DNA from 2 places in the Peribacillus sp. NPDC097675 genome. Region 1 is predicted to be linked to the other one. Evidence: riboswitches for the same ligand, from Rfam matches in the RefSeq annotation. Region 1 holds a riboswitch; the other holds the start of a gene.
The links. Region 1 has a riboswitch for cobalamin ahead of ACQKL5_RS16735 (ribonucleoside-diphosphate reductase subunit alpha). Riboswitches for the same ligand answer to the same signal wherever they lie in the genome.
Positions count from the first base shown of each region.

Region 2: linked by a shared signal. The riboswitch ahead of ACQKL5_RS17240 (ABC transporter substrate-binding protein) and the one ahead of ACQKL5_RS16735 (ribonucleoside-diphosphate reductase subunit alpha) in region 1 are both predicted to bind cobalamin.

Region 1 covers NZ_JBNNSK010000011.1:119,405-127,380, forward strand. Annotated here, with positions in the region: gene modB (molybdate ABC transporter permease subunit) at 62-715, shown strand; gene ACQKL5_RS16710 (GNAT family N-acetyltransferase) at 716-1,162, opposite strand; gene ACQKL5_RS16715 (hypothetical protein) at 1,271-1,765, shown strand; gene ACQKL5_RS16720 (cold-shock protein) at 1,969-2,166, shown strand; gene ACQKL5_RS16725 (flavodoxin domain-containing protein) at 2,232-2,669, opposite strand; gene ACQKL5_RS16730 (ribonucleotide-diphosphate reductase subunit beta) at 2,641-3,693, opposite strand; gene ACQKL5_RS16735 (ribonucleoside-diphosphate reductase subunit alpha) at 3,734-6,022, opposite strand; cobalamin riboswitch at 6,159-6,340, opposite strand; gene ACQKL5_RS16740 (manganese-dependent inorganic pyrophosphatase) at 6,634-7,566, shown strand; gene ACQKL5_RS16745 (hypothetical protein) at 7,637-7,783, opposite strand; gene ACQKL5_RS16750 (SulP family inorganic anion transporter) at 7,867-7,976, opposite strand, start outside.
Region 2 covers NZ_JBNNSK010000012.1:18,325-26,300, forward strand. Annotated here, with positions in the region: gene ACQKL5_RS17230 (heme ABC transporter ATP-binding protein) at 1-926, opposite strand, end outside; gene ACQKL5_RS17235 (FecCD family ABC transporter permease) at 932-1,942, opposite strand; gene ACQKL5_RS17240 (ABC transporter substrate-binding protein) at 1,950-2,912, opposite strand; cobalamin riboswitch at 3,101-3,277, opposite strand; gene ACQKL5_RS17245 (ABC transporter ATP-binding protein) at 3,425-4,270, opposite strand; gene ACQKL5_RS17250 (FecCD family ABC transporter permease) at 4,267-5,265, opposite strand; gene ACQKL5_RS17255 (ABC transporter substrate-binding protein) at 5,280-6,410, opposite strand; gene ACQKL5_RS17260 (hypothetical protein) at 6,423-7,019, opposite strand; gene ACQKL5_RS17265 (hypothetical protein) at 7,016-7,636, opposite strand.

The DNA.
Region 1 (7,976 bases):
GATGGGGAGTCCCTACATCTGATGGAAATCAGGAAAATATAGGTTCTATGGAGCAAGTATCATGACGGCGGAATTTTGGTCACCCGTCAGATTATCCATTCAAATCGCCGGCATCTCGGGAATCCTAGTCTTTATTTTAGGAATCCTGCTTGCCAGGTTCATGGCAAAGAAGCGTTTCAAGGGCAGAATCCTACTGGAGACCGTGTTTTTGCTTCCACTTGTTCTGCCTCCTTCTGTCGTAGGATTTTTACTGATTGTGTTTTTCGGTAAAAACGGAACGCTTGGGCAAATCATTGAAATGGTATTTAGCCAACCAATCATGTTCACCTGGTGGGCAGCGGTCATTGCTTCCACTGTGGTGGCTTTCCCGCTTATGTACCAATCGGCCAAAACGGGGTTTGAAGGCATAGACGAGGAAATCGAAAACGCCGCGAGAGTGGATGGAGCGGGCGAATGGAAATTGTTTTTGCTTGTATCCCTCCCATTAGCCGGTAGATCGATCCTTACCGGCGCGATATTAAGTTCAGCCAGGGCCTTGGGGGAATTCGGGGCTACGCTTATGTTTGCGGGAAACATCCCAGGACAGACCCAGACGATTCCGACAGCGATATATATAGCGATGGATTCGGGGAACATGACTTTAGCATGGCTATGGGTCGCTGTAATCATTGCCATCTCTTTCATCATGCTTTTCATTGTGACGTACATAAAATGATCATTTTTCGTATAGACTAATGAAAAATTCAGGTGCGACTTCCACATCTTTTGTATGTAAAAAGCCGTTTTTTTCATAAAGTTTTCGTGCAGGGTGGTTCAATGCACCGGTAGAAACGGTTAGCTTTTCCCCTAAAACGATACTCTGCAGGTGGGTAAGGAGGGCATTTGCGATCCCCTTGCGAAAATGATCCGGGTGGACGATCATTCGGCAAATCTCTATCTGCCCACTTTCGTTTTTATATGAAATAGCCCCAGCAATCTCACCGTCAATAAAAAAACCGATAAACGTCTCCTTGCAGCTTGTAAATTGGTCAAACGTTTCTAATAGTGGGGGGATTTCGAAATATCCAATCATTTCTGCTTCCACTGCATAGGCTTTTTTCTGAAGGGAAAAAAGTTGGTGCCCATGGAGGGAATTCAGTTCTGTAATAATTTTCATCATCATGCGTAAATCATCTCCTTATATACATTATAATAGAAGCTGGCGAAGAGATTTATTGTTTCTTGTGTTATAATCGACAAACAAGATGAACTAATGAAATGAGGAAGAAATTTGTTAACTTTTGAAGAAAAACTAAGTATCATTGAAACATTCCCGGAATTAGAACGGAAAGATGTATCACTAGGACGCGTCAATTTCCATTTTCCAGGTAGTGTCCAAGAGAAAAAAATCGTTGTGCAACATCTTCATCCGAATGGAAATGGCTTTGTATATGCAGGCCATCTGAAAAAGAAGGAAACAGACCGCAAAGGATTCATCAATATACGTGATTATTCCGAAGAGGAATTGAAAGCTTTGATCAAAACTAGCTTGTCCTATTTATCGGAACCTCCTGTCATGCAAGAAGAAGAGGAAGACGATGAATTCACTAAGTTGGAAGGTACTTGGGTTGGCCAGGACAAGCAGGAGCTATCGCTTGTTCGAGAAGACCAGCTTTGGAACGTATACTCAGGACCGAATTTAGAGGAGTGTTTCGAAAGCCCTATCGAAGCGGAACGCTACTTATTAGATGAAGGATTCCGTCAAAATAAGAAAAGAAAAATGTAGAATATTAGGGGAATTTGTCGGCAAAATTCCGATCATTAATATTGTTTTCAGTTAATTACCCATGCTATAATATGGGTAATTATTTTTGTTCGGAATAAGTTGTTTGATAGAAGGATTTACCGTTTTAGGGTTCCTCTTGAGACATTATCCAGAACCAAAAATAGTAATAAAACGGATTTTTTCCAAACACAGGAGGAACTAACATGGTACAAGGTAAAGTAAAATGGTTTAACGCAGAAAAAGGTTTCGGTTTCATCGAAGTTGAAGGACAAGACGACGTATTCGTACATTTCTCAGCTATTCAAGGTGAAGGCTTCAAAACTCTTGAAGAAGGCCAAGAAGTTTCTTTCGAAATCGAACAAGGCGCTCGTGGACCACAAGCTGCTAACGTTCAAAAATAATCGAACGTTAATAAAGACCCCAATTTGGGGTCTTTTTATTTTGTATTTATAAGTCTGCGAGGTTGCTAGTTTTTAAAAAGAGAAGCGAACTTTTTTATCCGGTGAAGGTCCGTCTCTTGATACAATTGTTCAATCTTCAAAGTAGCGACCAATTGGCTATTGGCAAAGAGCATGTCACGAAATTGGTCGACGGCTCCGCAAAAATGATTATAATTGGTTTCACCCGTTCCGAAGACACCAGTCTTCAGGTGTGAGATTGGCATTTGTTCTAGCTCCGCATAGAAGGCGGACATTCTGGCAGGAAGCTCGCCATTTCCCCATGTATAGGTACCGACAATCAACGAATCATACTCATGCACTGTCTGGGTATCAAATTCAATAACCCGAAATAGCTTTGCATTAGGCAATAGGGAAGCAATAACTTCAGCGAGCGCCTTTGTATTGCCGCCTGCCGAATGATGGACGATGGCCGTTTTATAGCTCATCGAACCCATTGCTAGCATTTACTTGGCTATAGGTTCTCGATTTTTGCTCGAAGAAGTCGGTTTTCGTTAGCCCGATGGATTCATCGTCGAACGTTTTGATCCAGGGCATTGGGTTTTCGCTATATTCTTGATACAAGTTATCAAGTCCAAGCATGCGTAGTCGTTTGTTGGCGATATATTCGATATACTCGTTGAATTCTTCCAAGTCGAGATCTGCTTTCGTTTGGATATCTTCAAGCATATATTCGGACCATTCCTTTTCAAGTTCAACGGCTTTTTCAATCGTCGTATAGATGAATTTCGTGTTGTCTTCATTATTCAGCTCCGGGTATTCATACATCAAGATTTGGATAAGCATGCCAATGAAATCGAAGTGAACCATTTCATCGCGATGAATATAGGAAATCATCGTTGCCGAACCGGTCATCAGGTTTTGCCGGCCTAAGTTGTAATAGAAGGCAAAAGCCAGGTAAAAATAAATCCCTTCAAGGTTCGTGGAATGGATGAGGGCCTCGAATAAATGCTGAGGGCTAGGGTCATCCACAAATGTTTGATAGGCATCCACAATCGGTTGATTCCGCTTGATCACTTCCGGGTGCTTTTTAATGCGGTCAAAAAGCTGTTTTTGCTGGCCGACAGGAATCAAAGAAGCGAGGATATAAGAATAGGACTCATTATGAATCGATTCCTGCTGGGCCATGTTGGCGAGGATCGCCTTTGCTGCCGGATCTTTGATGTAGCGGAGGATTTCCACTAATGTCGGTGTTTGAAGGCTGTCCATCCCGGCAATCATCGTGAGGATATCGAGGAAAGCGTCCTGAATGTCCTCGTCCAATTCCCCCCACTGCTTTTTATCCTGAATCATGTTCACGCTCGATGGCTTCCAAAAATTATTGATGAGCTGTGTGTATGTGTCATAGAATTTCTCATATTGAATGTCATTCCAAAGGAGGAAGCCTGAAGCTTCTCCTTTGAATACGCCCGTTGCTTTTGTAGGATGGGTTGGTTCGAGCATCCTGATTTTCTTGATATGGTTTGTCATCTATAAAATCTCCTTCAAAAAATAATTCCGATGAAACTAGTTAACTAGAGCAGCTCTCGCACGCGTTATCGTATTCGGATGAAGTGGAACGAAGATAATATGTCGACTTCAACCCGCTTTCCCAAGCTGTCAGGTGGATATCCAATAACACCTTGGCTTTGATTGTGTTTTGTACATATAAGTTGAAGCTAATGGCCTGGTCGATATGACGCTGGCGGGCTGCATTTTGCCTGATGCTTTCCTTTTGGTCCAAATGGAAGCGCGTTTTTTTATAGTATTCATACGTTTTAGGCGTCAATCCAGGTGCGGTTACTTTGAATTTGAAGTTTTTCTTCTCTTCGTAAAACTCAATTTCATATAACGGATCGATTCCATCGGTGGAATGACCGATTTTGGCCGTCGATGAGTTTGGGGCTATCGCCATTAAATAGCCGTTTCTCGTGCCATACTGCTGCACTTCTTCTTTTAATTCCAACCATTTTGAATCCGTATAGTCACGAAGGTTGAAATACTCTCCCGTATGCCAATCCGACCCTTCGAAGTATGGATAGGCCCCTTTTTCCTTGGCCAATTCATTGGAGGCTTTAATGGTTAGATATGCGATTTTCTCATATAGGGCATCGGCATACTGAACGGCTTCATCAGACTCCCAGTAGATATTTTGTGTCGCCAGTAAGTGATGCCACCCGAATGTACCTAAGCCAATTGACCGGTAGCGCTTGTTCGTAATGGAAGCCTGCTTGACGGGTAAGGTATTCACGTCAATGACGTTATCGAGCATGCGGATTTGAATTGGAATCAATCTGTCCAATACATCGCTGTTCACTGCACGGGGCAGGTTGATGGAAGAAAGGTTACAGACAACGAAATCACCGCTCTTGCGAACCACGACGACATCGCCATCTTCTGTTTCATATTCGTCGGTGATCGTTGAAGGGCTTAAATTTTGGGCAATCTCGGTGCAAAGGTTCGAACAATAGATCATGCCTTTATGTTTATTGGGATTCTTCCTGTTCACCTCGTCACGGTAGAACATATAGGGTACGCCTTCTTCTAATTGTGAAATCATGATGGCCTTCATAATGTCCATCGCCTTGATTTTCTCGAAACTATAGCCTGGAAGTGTGCCGTTCTCCGCAGCCTCTATAGCGAGGGAGTAATGGTCTCTGAAACTTCCTTCCCCTTTTTTCTCATCGTAAAAATCTTCGAGTGAAAACCCAAGGGTTTGCTTCACGGTATGAGGGTCGAAAAGGTACCATTCTTTTCGGTCGCGTACGGCTTCCATGAACAAATCAGGGATACAGACACCTGTGAAAATATCATGTGCCTTTAGGCGGTCATCTCCGTTTTGTGTCTTTAAGTCCAAGAAACTCATGATGTCTTTATGCCATGCGTCGAGATAGATGGCAATGGCACCTTTACGTTGCCCCAATTGGTCGACGCTGACGGCTGTTTGGTTAAAGAGACGTATCCAAGGAGTCGTACCTGAACTGTTGCCAGAAAAACCACGGATATCAGAACCGAGCGAGCGGATTTTCCCGACATACAGACCGACGCCGCCACCGAATTTGGATACTTTTGCGGCATCATGGTTTGATTGATAAATGCCGTCGATGGAATCCTCGATTGCGTCGATGAAGCATGAGCTCAATTGCCCATGGGTCTTCCCGGCATTTGAGAGGGTAGGGGTTGCAACCGTCATATATAGATTGGACATGGCCCAGTATGCTTCTTTTACAAGCTGCAGGCGGTGTTCTGATTTTTCCAGCCTCATGATTTCCATAGCTATGATCATGAAGCGCTCCTGAGGAAGTTCATAGACCTTGTCTCTTTTGGGACGGGCCAAGTAGCGGTCATTCAATAGATAGATTCCGATATATGAAAATAGTTTATCGTTTTCCGGATTGATGACCGAACCCAATTCTTCGATCTCTGCTTTAGTGTAAGAGTCGAGAAGCTCCAATTTATAAACGGGATAACGCTGACCTTCATGCTGTTGCGAAAGTTCTTGAATCAATTCATAGAAGGGTCCATAGCTTCTGCCTTCATAGCCCCGGTTTGTTTGGGCATCACGATACATGGTGTTCAATAGTTCTCTAGCAGCGACGAATGTCCAATCAGGAGCATCGATATCGACACTCTCAAGTGCAAGCTGAATTAGTTTTTTGGATGTTTGTTCTTCCGAAGCATCACTTTTTCGATCGCTCCATTTAGTGAAACGCTTTTTGAATTTGTCCATATCAAGCCGGTTTTCGAAATCCTTGGATAGCATCGCGAGCTGGATTGATTTTGTTTCATTTTCTATAGTCGAGTTATATGTTTGAGTCATAAATGATCCTCCTCTTAAAACGTACATAAATAAAAAATCCGCCCAATAAATTGAGCGGATCAAACGATAGGATAAAAGAGCCATGAAAAAATAGCCGTTACACTATCGTTTCACCATCTCAATCCCCGAAGAATAAGAAACATGAAAAAACCAGGCAGGTCTCCTGACTCATGATCATCCTACTTTGAGTCCTTCCCGTATAGAGAGCTATACAGTGGTTTTCTCATTTCGTCACATTTACAGTTGCGGGGACAGTTTCGGGATTACACCGAATTCCCTTTTCAGCCATCTCTGGCACCTTGGTTCCATTAATTCTATATATAGTTAGTTAAGTTGTTGAATAAGTCAATATCTAGTATTTATGCTTATATTATCGTAAGCCATCTATGCCGATAATTCAAGAGATATATTTGTGGAAAACGAAACCATATCTATTGACAAGTGGGATAAAGGGAAGGGGCATAACCAAAGAATATAGTCAGCAATAGAAAAATCCATCGAGGAATGTCAGCTGTTTTGTGTTAAAATAAATTACATAGCAAAACTAGGGATTCTGCTTATTGAAAAGAAGAAGAACCCTGAAAATCATTTAAGAAAAAGGAGCAAAAATCGTGGAAAAAATATTAGTTTTTGGACATAAAAATCCGGATACCGACACTATCTGTTCAGCCATCGCTTATGCTGATCTGAAAAAGCAGTTGGGCATCAATGCTGAACCAGTACGTCTTGGTGAAGTGAATGGTGAAACACAATATGCGTTGGACCAATTCAAATTTGAAGCACCACGCCTTGTTGAAAAGGTGGCAGGTGAAGCGGATGGCGTCATTTTGGTCGATCATAACGAACGCCAACAAAGTGCGGAAGACATTGATCAAGTCCGTGTATTGGAAGTCATCGACCATCACCGTATCGCTAATTTCGAAACAAGTGATCCTTTATATTACCGCGCAGAACCAGTTGGCTGCACGGCTACTATTTTAAATAAGATTTATAAAGAAAATGGGATTGAAGTACCTAAGGCCATTGCAGGTCTTATGCTTTCAGCCATCATTTCTGATTCTTTACTATTCAAATCTCCTACATGCACAGAGCAAGATGTCGCAGCGGCTATGGAATTAGCAGAAATTGCCGGCATCAACGCTGAAACATATGGCTTGGACATGCTAAAAGCTGGAGCTGACTTGAGTGATAAAACGATTGGTCAGCTTATCACTCTTGATGCAAAAGAATTTGTTATGGGAACGGCAAAAGTTGAGATTGCTCAAGTAAACGCTGTTGATCCGAATGAAGTACTTGCAAAGCAAACAGAAATCGAAGCAGCGATTCATGCTGTCATTGCTGCGAAAGAATTGGATCTATTCTTATTTGTCGTAACGGATATCTTAACGAATGATTCTGTTGCCTTGGCTTTAGGAACATCAGCAGTTGCAGTGGAAAAAGCCTATAACGTTACATTGAATAACAACATTGCCGTTTTAGAAGGCGTCGTGTCACGTAAAAAACAAATCGTACCGGTTTTAACAGACATCTTCGCTAAGCTATAAGCCAGGCAGCATGCAAGGTATATAAAAAAGGACTCGAAGCCACTTTGTTAGTAGCTCTCGAGTCCTTTTTTTAATTCAGTGATTCTTTCTCTTTTTCATACGCAATTACGATCAGTTCTTTGTTTGATTCCTCACGCATTTTGCCTTCAAAGAGTTTTAATTCATTGAGAAGGTCGGGTGATAGGTCTGCTGCCGTATAATCCTGCTCAGTTGACATGGTTCTCCCTCCAATCCAGAGTATCCTCCACTCTAGTTTGGCGGTTCATGAAGATTTTATACAATGAAGAAGCCATGTACCATTTATTTACCATAAGAGGCGAGGTTCTTTAGCAATTGGGAACTCTCTTGATTAAGACCGAGTACCTGAACCGTCTTGCCTTGTACTCTATATTTCAGGATAACTTTCTCAA
Region 2 (7,976 bases), on a different contig from region 1:
TTCACGAAATGTTGATGCCATCCCGTTCCAGAACCAGTTACACCCGATGACATGGTCCTAAGTGGTATGGGCGAACTCAAATGAAGGAACTCTGAATTCTGCTTCAGGTGAGTTTCATTGATTTCCAAGGGAGCGAACTCCCCAGCATGCTTCTCAGGTACAATGAACATTTGCGGCTTTGGCAAGGCTGGGTGTGGATGCTTTTCAATTTTCGTCCGGTAAATCTGCTGAATCCTTTCCTGTTGAAGTACTTCATTCGGAACATCTATCACCTGAACATGACCTTTTTCAAGCAACATCAACCGATCGCAATATAGGCCTGCCAAGTTTAAATCATGAAAAATTGAAATGACGGTTAATTGTTGCTCCTTAGCCATTTTCCTCATTAAATCGAGAAGCTCTTTTTGATAGGAAAGGTCCAGATGATTCGTCGGTTCATCCAGAAAAAGGATTTCTGGTTCCTGCGCAAGGGCCTGAGCCAATAAAACCCGCTGCCTTTCTCCGCCTGATAGCCGTTCAAATTGCATTTCCTGAAAATCCGTCACTCCTGTTTGCCTCATCACGCGTTGAACAATTTTTTCGTCTTCGTCAGTCCAACTATGAAACCAACCTCTTTGATGGGCATATCGCCCAAGAGAAACGGTCTCTTTTACCGTATAGGAAAAAGCTAATGAGGAATGCTGCGGCAGGACAGCTATGACCTGTGCCAAATGTTTGGCCGAATATTCCTGTAGGTCTTTCCCCTTGATTCCGATGGTACCCGCCTTATACTCCAGGATACCGCTAAGCATGCCTAATAACGTCGTTTTTCCGCTTCCGTTCGGTCCCAAAATGCCGAAAAGCTCTCCCTTTTGCACATTAAACGAGACAGAGTCCAATACAGCTTTATTGTCATATCCCCCTGTTAACCCTTTCACTTCAAGCATGCTTTTTACCCTTCTCTCCGTCTCTTTAATAAAATAAACGCGAATGCCGGCGCACCAATCAATGAGGTAATTACACCTATCGGCAATTCTGTAGGTGCAATAATCGTTCGCGCCACCAGGTCAGCCAATATCAGAAAGCCGCTTCCCACAATCAGTGATAAAGGCAGAAGGTGCTTATGGTCAGGTCCCCAAATCCTGCGGACCAAATGAGGGATGACCAACCCTACAAAGCCAATCGTCCCTGAAACGGCGACGGCCGCACCAGTCAGTATCGAACCCGCTACCAGAATCAGCATTTTTCTCCGTTGAACATTCACGCCTAAGTGCCTCGCGCGCTCTTCCCCGAACGTCATGGCATTCAGTTCGTGGGTGTTCATCATCAAAATCAGTGAACCGACGATGAAAAATGGCAGAATAATCGCAATATAATTCCAGCCGCGCATAGAGACGCTCCCCATCAGCCAGCTAATGATTTGCCTTAATTCCTCTCCCGTCAATGCAATCATCAATGAAATGAAGGCACTTAGAAACGAGCTGAAAATGATACCTGTTAAAATAATCGTTTCCACCTTCATGGATCGATCCATTTTTCTGGCGAAGATCAGTACGCAAAAAATCGTCATCAAAGAAAATAGAACGCTTAATGTAGGCAATGTATATAGGCCAAAAAACGGCAATGAGATATTTAAAAACAATGTTAACACGGCACCAAGCGAGGCGCCTGAAGAGATTCCCAATGTGTAAGGATCAGCCAAAGGATTCCGAAGCAGCCCTTGAAATGCTGCCCCTGCAATTGCAAGAGAGGCACCAACCAAACCTGCTAGCAACACCCTCGGCAAACGGATGTTCATCACGATATTCGTCAAGGTCTCATCCGGTTCTCCGGCAATGGGTAAATGAAGAACTTCCTTGCCTATGATTTGTAAGAGCACCGGTACCGGAACTGATACCGAGCCTATAGAGATACCAATCACCATCGAGATAATCAAGAATGATAGAGTAAATAAATAGGCCATTGCCCGTTTAGTTGTCAAAAACGTTCGGATAGACTGCTTTGGCAAGTTCCTCTACTCCCTCTATAAGCCTTGGACCGGATCGAGTAACAAGGTCCGAATGGACATCGAAGACTGCTCCATTCTTAACTGCCTTGATGTTATCCCATCCATTTCGTCCCGTGACTTCTTTGACTGGGTTACCTGTGTAATAACCATAGGTTGTAATGATGACATCTGGATTGGCCGCAATCAATGACTCTTCATCAAGTTTGACCCATCCGTCCAATCCACCCGATACATTATCCGCTGAAATGATGCCCAACATTTCGTCCATGAAAGTATTTTTTCCCGTCGTATAAATTTCTGGTGACGGCGAAACTTCCACTAACACGCTTTTTCTTTCCTCATCCTTAATGGTCTTAGCTTTTTCTTGGATCGTTTCAACCTTTTTCTCCATCGTCGTAACGATTTCCTTTGCTTTATCAAGTTCCCCTGTTGCCTCCCCAATCATCATTAAAGACGCATACACATCTTTAAAACTTTGAGCATCGTTGACGGTAAGTACTGGAATTCCAGCATCCTTAAGCTGCTGGATGCCTTCTCTTGAATTATGAACACTCTCGTGGGCAAGAACAATATCCGGCTTTAAGGATACAATCATCTCAGTGTCTATTTCCATTCCACCAATTTTTTGGATGTCTTTTGTTTCTTCCGGGTAATTATCATTCTCGGAAACTCCGATAACTTTCTTTCCTAAACCTAGAGCGAAGACCGCCTCGGTATTACTCGGTATTAATGAGATGATTCTTTCCGGCTTTTGCTCGATGGTGACCTTTTCATCAACTGCATCTCGTATTGTAAGCGGGAAGCTTTGATTTTCACCTTGTGTCGACTGCTTTTCTTCTATTCCTTCCTTGGATATATCGCTACAGCCAATCAGCATACTGATTGTCAACCCTAGCACAAAAACGAGACTACACATCTTCCTCATTACAAAACCCCCATCTTTCTTGCGTTTATTTATTTTCTTTTAAAATAGCTCATTCTTAACCTTCTACAATGGGTTGTATGTACTGTCCCAGGCATACAAAAAAACATCCCCCATTAAAACGGAAGATGCTTGTATGGCACAAATACGGACGCATAGCTCTGCCACACACCTCCCTATCCGCGTAGGTAACCGGTGTACGAATTTTGGCAGGTCTCCTGGCTCATGGTCATTGTTAACGGCGCCTTCCCATACATTCATACAGTGGCATTCGTCCGTTTACTCCCATTTACAGTGGCGCGACCGCGTTGGTATTTCACCAACTTCCCTTTCAAGTCTTTTCAGACACCAAATCGTTCATATGTATATAATTTCACTGCCTTTCATTATACACTATTTCGGAAAACGTATTATATGATATTTCTGATTACTCTCAAACTACCTTTCATTAGATTCCAATCATTTTCGAAAACAAAAAGAAGGCAACCAATCGGTTTGGCTACCTTCTTTCTCGATTAAAAGTTATTAAAACGGCATGTACTTTGATCACGTAAAAGACCTAGATCTTTCGGCACCATTGTTTCAATCAAAAAGTCGTCTTCTTCCTCGTAAATGATTTTCTTCATCTCAATTCCGAAGTACTCTTTCATCCGGGCTTCCGTCATCACTTCACGGACCTCTCCATATACCACTCGTTTTTCCTTGGCAGTCATCAAAACATGGTCTGCCAAGTAGAATGCGTGGTTCGGATAATGGGTGTTTATAATACAAGAAATGTTCTTCTCTTGCGATAACCGCTTTAGGGTCTGTAAAATGACGATTTGCTTCTGAATATCAAGATGCGACTCCGGCTCATCGAGAATCAATACATCCGGATCAGACACCAGCGTCCGAGCAATCAAGGCCAGTTGCAATTCCCCACCACTGACAGAGTTACAGGACTTTTTGGCAAGATGGGCAATGCCAACCATTTCAAGAGCGGCGATGGCCGCCTCCCGATCTTTTGCAGAAGGCTGGGACAGCGTACTGATATAGGGTGCCCTCCCCATAATAACCAATTCCTCAAGAGTGAATCCGAAAACCATCTTATGCGCCTGTGGAACATACCCGATTCGTTTCCAGATTGTTTTGCGTGATAGCGCAGTAAGTGGTTTACCGTCAATCAACGTTTGACCTTTTTTCCATTCCAGGAGGCCGGTGATGCATTTTAACATCGTAGTCTTTCCTGCACCGTTCGGACCAAGGATCGCCATGATCTCTCCATCATTCAACGAAAAGTCAATGTCGGTCTGGTAAAGGAAAGGAGCTTTCTCTCTTTTTTTTGCATAGAAAAAATTTCCTCCCCGCACCTCGATTTTCATGACCACCCACCTCCTGTCTTTCTAAGTAGAATTGCAAAGAATGGTGCGCCGATAATGGCTGTCAATATCGATAGTGGGATTTCCGTAGCCGTTACAGAACGAGCCAGGTTATCTATCAGTAGTAAATAAGCGCCACCAATCGATAGGGATACCGGGAGGACAAGCTGGTTGTTGTTCCCGACAAGCATCCTTGCCACATGGGGGATAATCAAACCTACCCAGCCGATGATACCGGCTATCGCTACAGAAGAAGCGGTAATTAGCGTCGCACCAAGAATGACTGTCCACTTCAATCTAGTGACCGGGATACCTAGCGATTTTGCCTCATCCTCAGGCAAGGTCAGTAGATTGATTCTCCAGCGTAGTGAATACAAGATCAAGATGCCAACAAGGATAATTGGCCCGCCCACATATAGATCCTTGTATGTGGCCGTTCCAAGGCTTCCCATTAACCAGTATGTAATGGCTGGCAGCTTCTCCTCAGGGTCGGCGACGAATTTAATCAACGAAATCAACGCTTGGAAAAGGGCGGAGGTGACGACCCCAGCCAATACAAGCATGAAGACCGGTGAATCTTTTTTGCCGCTGATTATGAACGTGAAAACGATGGCCGCTAGACCACAGCCAAGTGCCAAAACTTGTGAGGCAAAGCCATGTCCCATCAATAAGATTCCAAGCGATGCACCGAACCCAGCACCCGCAGACACACCTAAGATATCTGGACTGACCAGCGGGTTACCAAACATCCCTTGGAAGGATGCGCCTGCAATGGATAAACCGGCACCGATTAATAGGGCCAGTAAAATTCGCGGCAGACGAATTTGAAGGACCACTGTTTCTTCCATCTGTGTCCATGTTGGTTCAATTGGAAACACGGTTGAAAACAATATTTTAATTTGAGTCCCTAAATCCATTCCATAACGACCTATGCTCAATGACAGGAGAACCATCGCAACGGGCAAGATCCAGAAGAGGATCGTTTTCCATTTTTTCATTTTCATTCCCTACTTTACTGTTTTGCGGCTTCAGAAGATGGGTGAAGAATGTTCTCTACTTGTTCTTCCGTTACATCATAATCGTAGAACTCCGAGTAATAATCTGTGATTTCATCTTTCATATCATAATCGAATAACTCGGGATGATTTTTCTGAGCCATCCATTTTAACATAAGAGGAGCATCGCCACTTGGTGGGAACCATCTATAAATACCCAGTGGGATTTTATATACATTTCCTTCTTGTACAGCCCTCACCTGACTCCAGTCCTGTCCGTTTACCTTATTCTTTGTTAGATCTTCAGGCTGTGTTGTCGTGAAATTCGTAATGTAAATGATATCAGGATTCCATTTGTAGATTTGTTCCATATTCACTTCTTTTGTTCCTGTAACCTCTTCTGCGGCAATATCGTAAGCTCCTGTGGCATTTAACCATTGGTTACTAAAGAAATTCTTACCTCCGACCATGATGCTTTTATCACTGTGCTGATAGAGGATCAATGCTCTAGGCTTGTCTTTTTTCTTAATGCCCTCTAATTTCTTATTCAATTCCGCTTGAACGGCTTTGCCTTTTTTCAAGAACTTGTCCGTTCTCTCAGTAGTTCCGGTGATTTCACCCGTCAGCTCCAACCAACTATTAAAGGTAGCCAATGGTTCCGCAGCCGCTGCCTCAATTGGATTGAGTGCCACTACAGAAACGCCAGCATCTTCTAATTTGTTAATGGTTTTTTGGTCCTGTGCTTTTTCAAAGTAAAGTTGCGGATTGACTTTCATCAGTTCTTCCACGTTCACTTCGCCATTTTTGATGAATGATGTATCTGCCTTTAAAATATCCGGTGACATGTCAGCAAGAATCGAGTTTTCTGCGGCATTATATGCATTAGGATGTAAACCGACAACTTCCTTCGTCGAATTTGTCGCTACATACCAAGTTGAGAAGTAGGGAAGGATGCCACCGACCGCAATACGTTCCACTTTACCTGGCACCGTTACATCACGACCAAGTTGATCTTGAATGACTTTTTCCTCTGCTGTCGTCTGTTTGTCTGAAGTATTGCCTTTCGTATTATCCTCAGAGTTTCCACAGCCTGTAATTAAAGCGACCATCGCAGTGGTTGCCGCTATCATCGTCCATCTCTTCTTCATAAAACTTCCTCCTTATCCTTCTCTAAGCCACTTTGCCATCCCATGTAGGAATGGTTTTGATTGGTCGATGAATCCAAGTCCAATGTGGAATATTGGATCAAGGGTGGTAATGATCAATTCTCCTTTATAAGACACATCATCGGTGTAGATGATCGAGCGACCGTCAGGCGTATTCACAAGTGATTTTGCCCCTTCCGGAACTTTGAACGTCCCATGGTAATGCCACTTCATATCTGATAGGGATACATGCTGATATAAAGGATGATCTGTATTTTCAGCTAGTAAAGGTAAATCTCCATGCTCCTTCACCCACCAACTGAAATTCACTTCTGATTCCTCCCAGTCCACTCCCGGAAGCCAGTTATCCAGCACTTCCCCGAAAACGACTAGACGTTTTCCTTCTTGAAGGAACTTCACGAAATAGGAGTGATACCGTTTTAAAAGCATTAGGGACATCCGATCATTAACAATTAGCGTGTCATATTGACTTAAATCATATGTATGGAGCTGACGAATTTGAAGCACATCATCATACATATACGCAAACTCGTCCATTTGAAAGAAACGATGATGGAAACTATAACCGTTATCTAAGATTGCCACTTTCATTGCTTTGTTTCCCCCTTGTTTGCTTCATACTCTTCGCGTATCCAAGTCAGAATTTGTTGACGTAGCACACGCGAACTATTTTCTTCGATTCCAAAACGGTACAAATCCGTTCCTGCACCCGCTACAATCGTGCCGCCAGTCGTTTTTCGGTCAATATAAATGATTGCTTTTCCTTCTTGGTCTTCTACGATTATTTCCGAATGATCTGGAGCCTCGAGATACCCTCTTGAGAAAAAGCCACGGACCCCTTTTTTATAATTCAAATCATAAGGGTCTATTCCTGCGAACATAGGATGTACAGGCTCAGTCAAGCGGATTTCACGGTCCTTCAAAGAAATCGGAGAACGCATCCAATTTCCGCAACCGGGTAACCAAGGAAGGAAATTTTCGGTTTGTGAAAGAATGACGCCGCCAGCATTCAAATAATTTTCGATGATTTCTTTATGCTCAAGCAAAAAGGCCTCTTCCACGAAATTAGTCACGATGACCCCAGCATATGCGGAGAAATCAGCAAATGGAATATCATACAATTGCAAAAAAACCAAGCCATTTTCTCGATCGATGTCTTTAAGTCTTGTAAATTGAATATCCGTACTTATATAGGCTATAGGTTTCATAATCAACCATCTTTCTTATATTGATATAATATTATTCCGATTGAAAATATTGTAAAATGCTGTTTTTACGGTATAAATATATATTTTTTATTACTTTGAAATAGAATCTATTTTTTTATCAGTATAAATGATAATGATTATCATCGTCAATAAAAACTTTTATCCAATAGGAAGTAATGGAATTTACATGCTGATTTTCGCAAAGAACCAATCATAACTAACATTCCAAATAAAAAGCATGATGGGCGACGGCCATTTGCCGATTCCATCATGCTTTAAAAAGCTATCCATCTTTCAACAAGTAAATGTCACGTCAAACATCACCAACTCGTGAAATCCA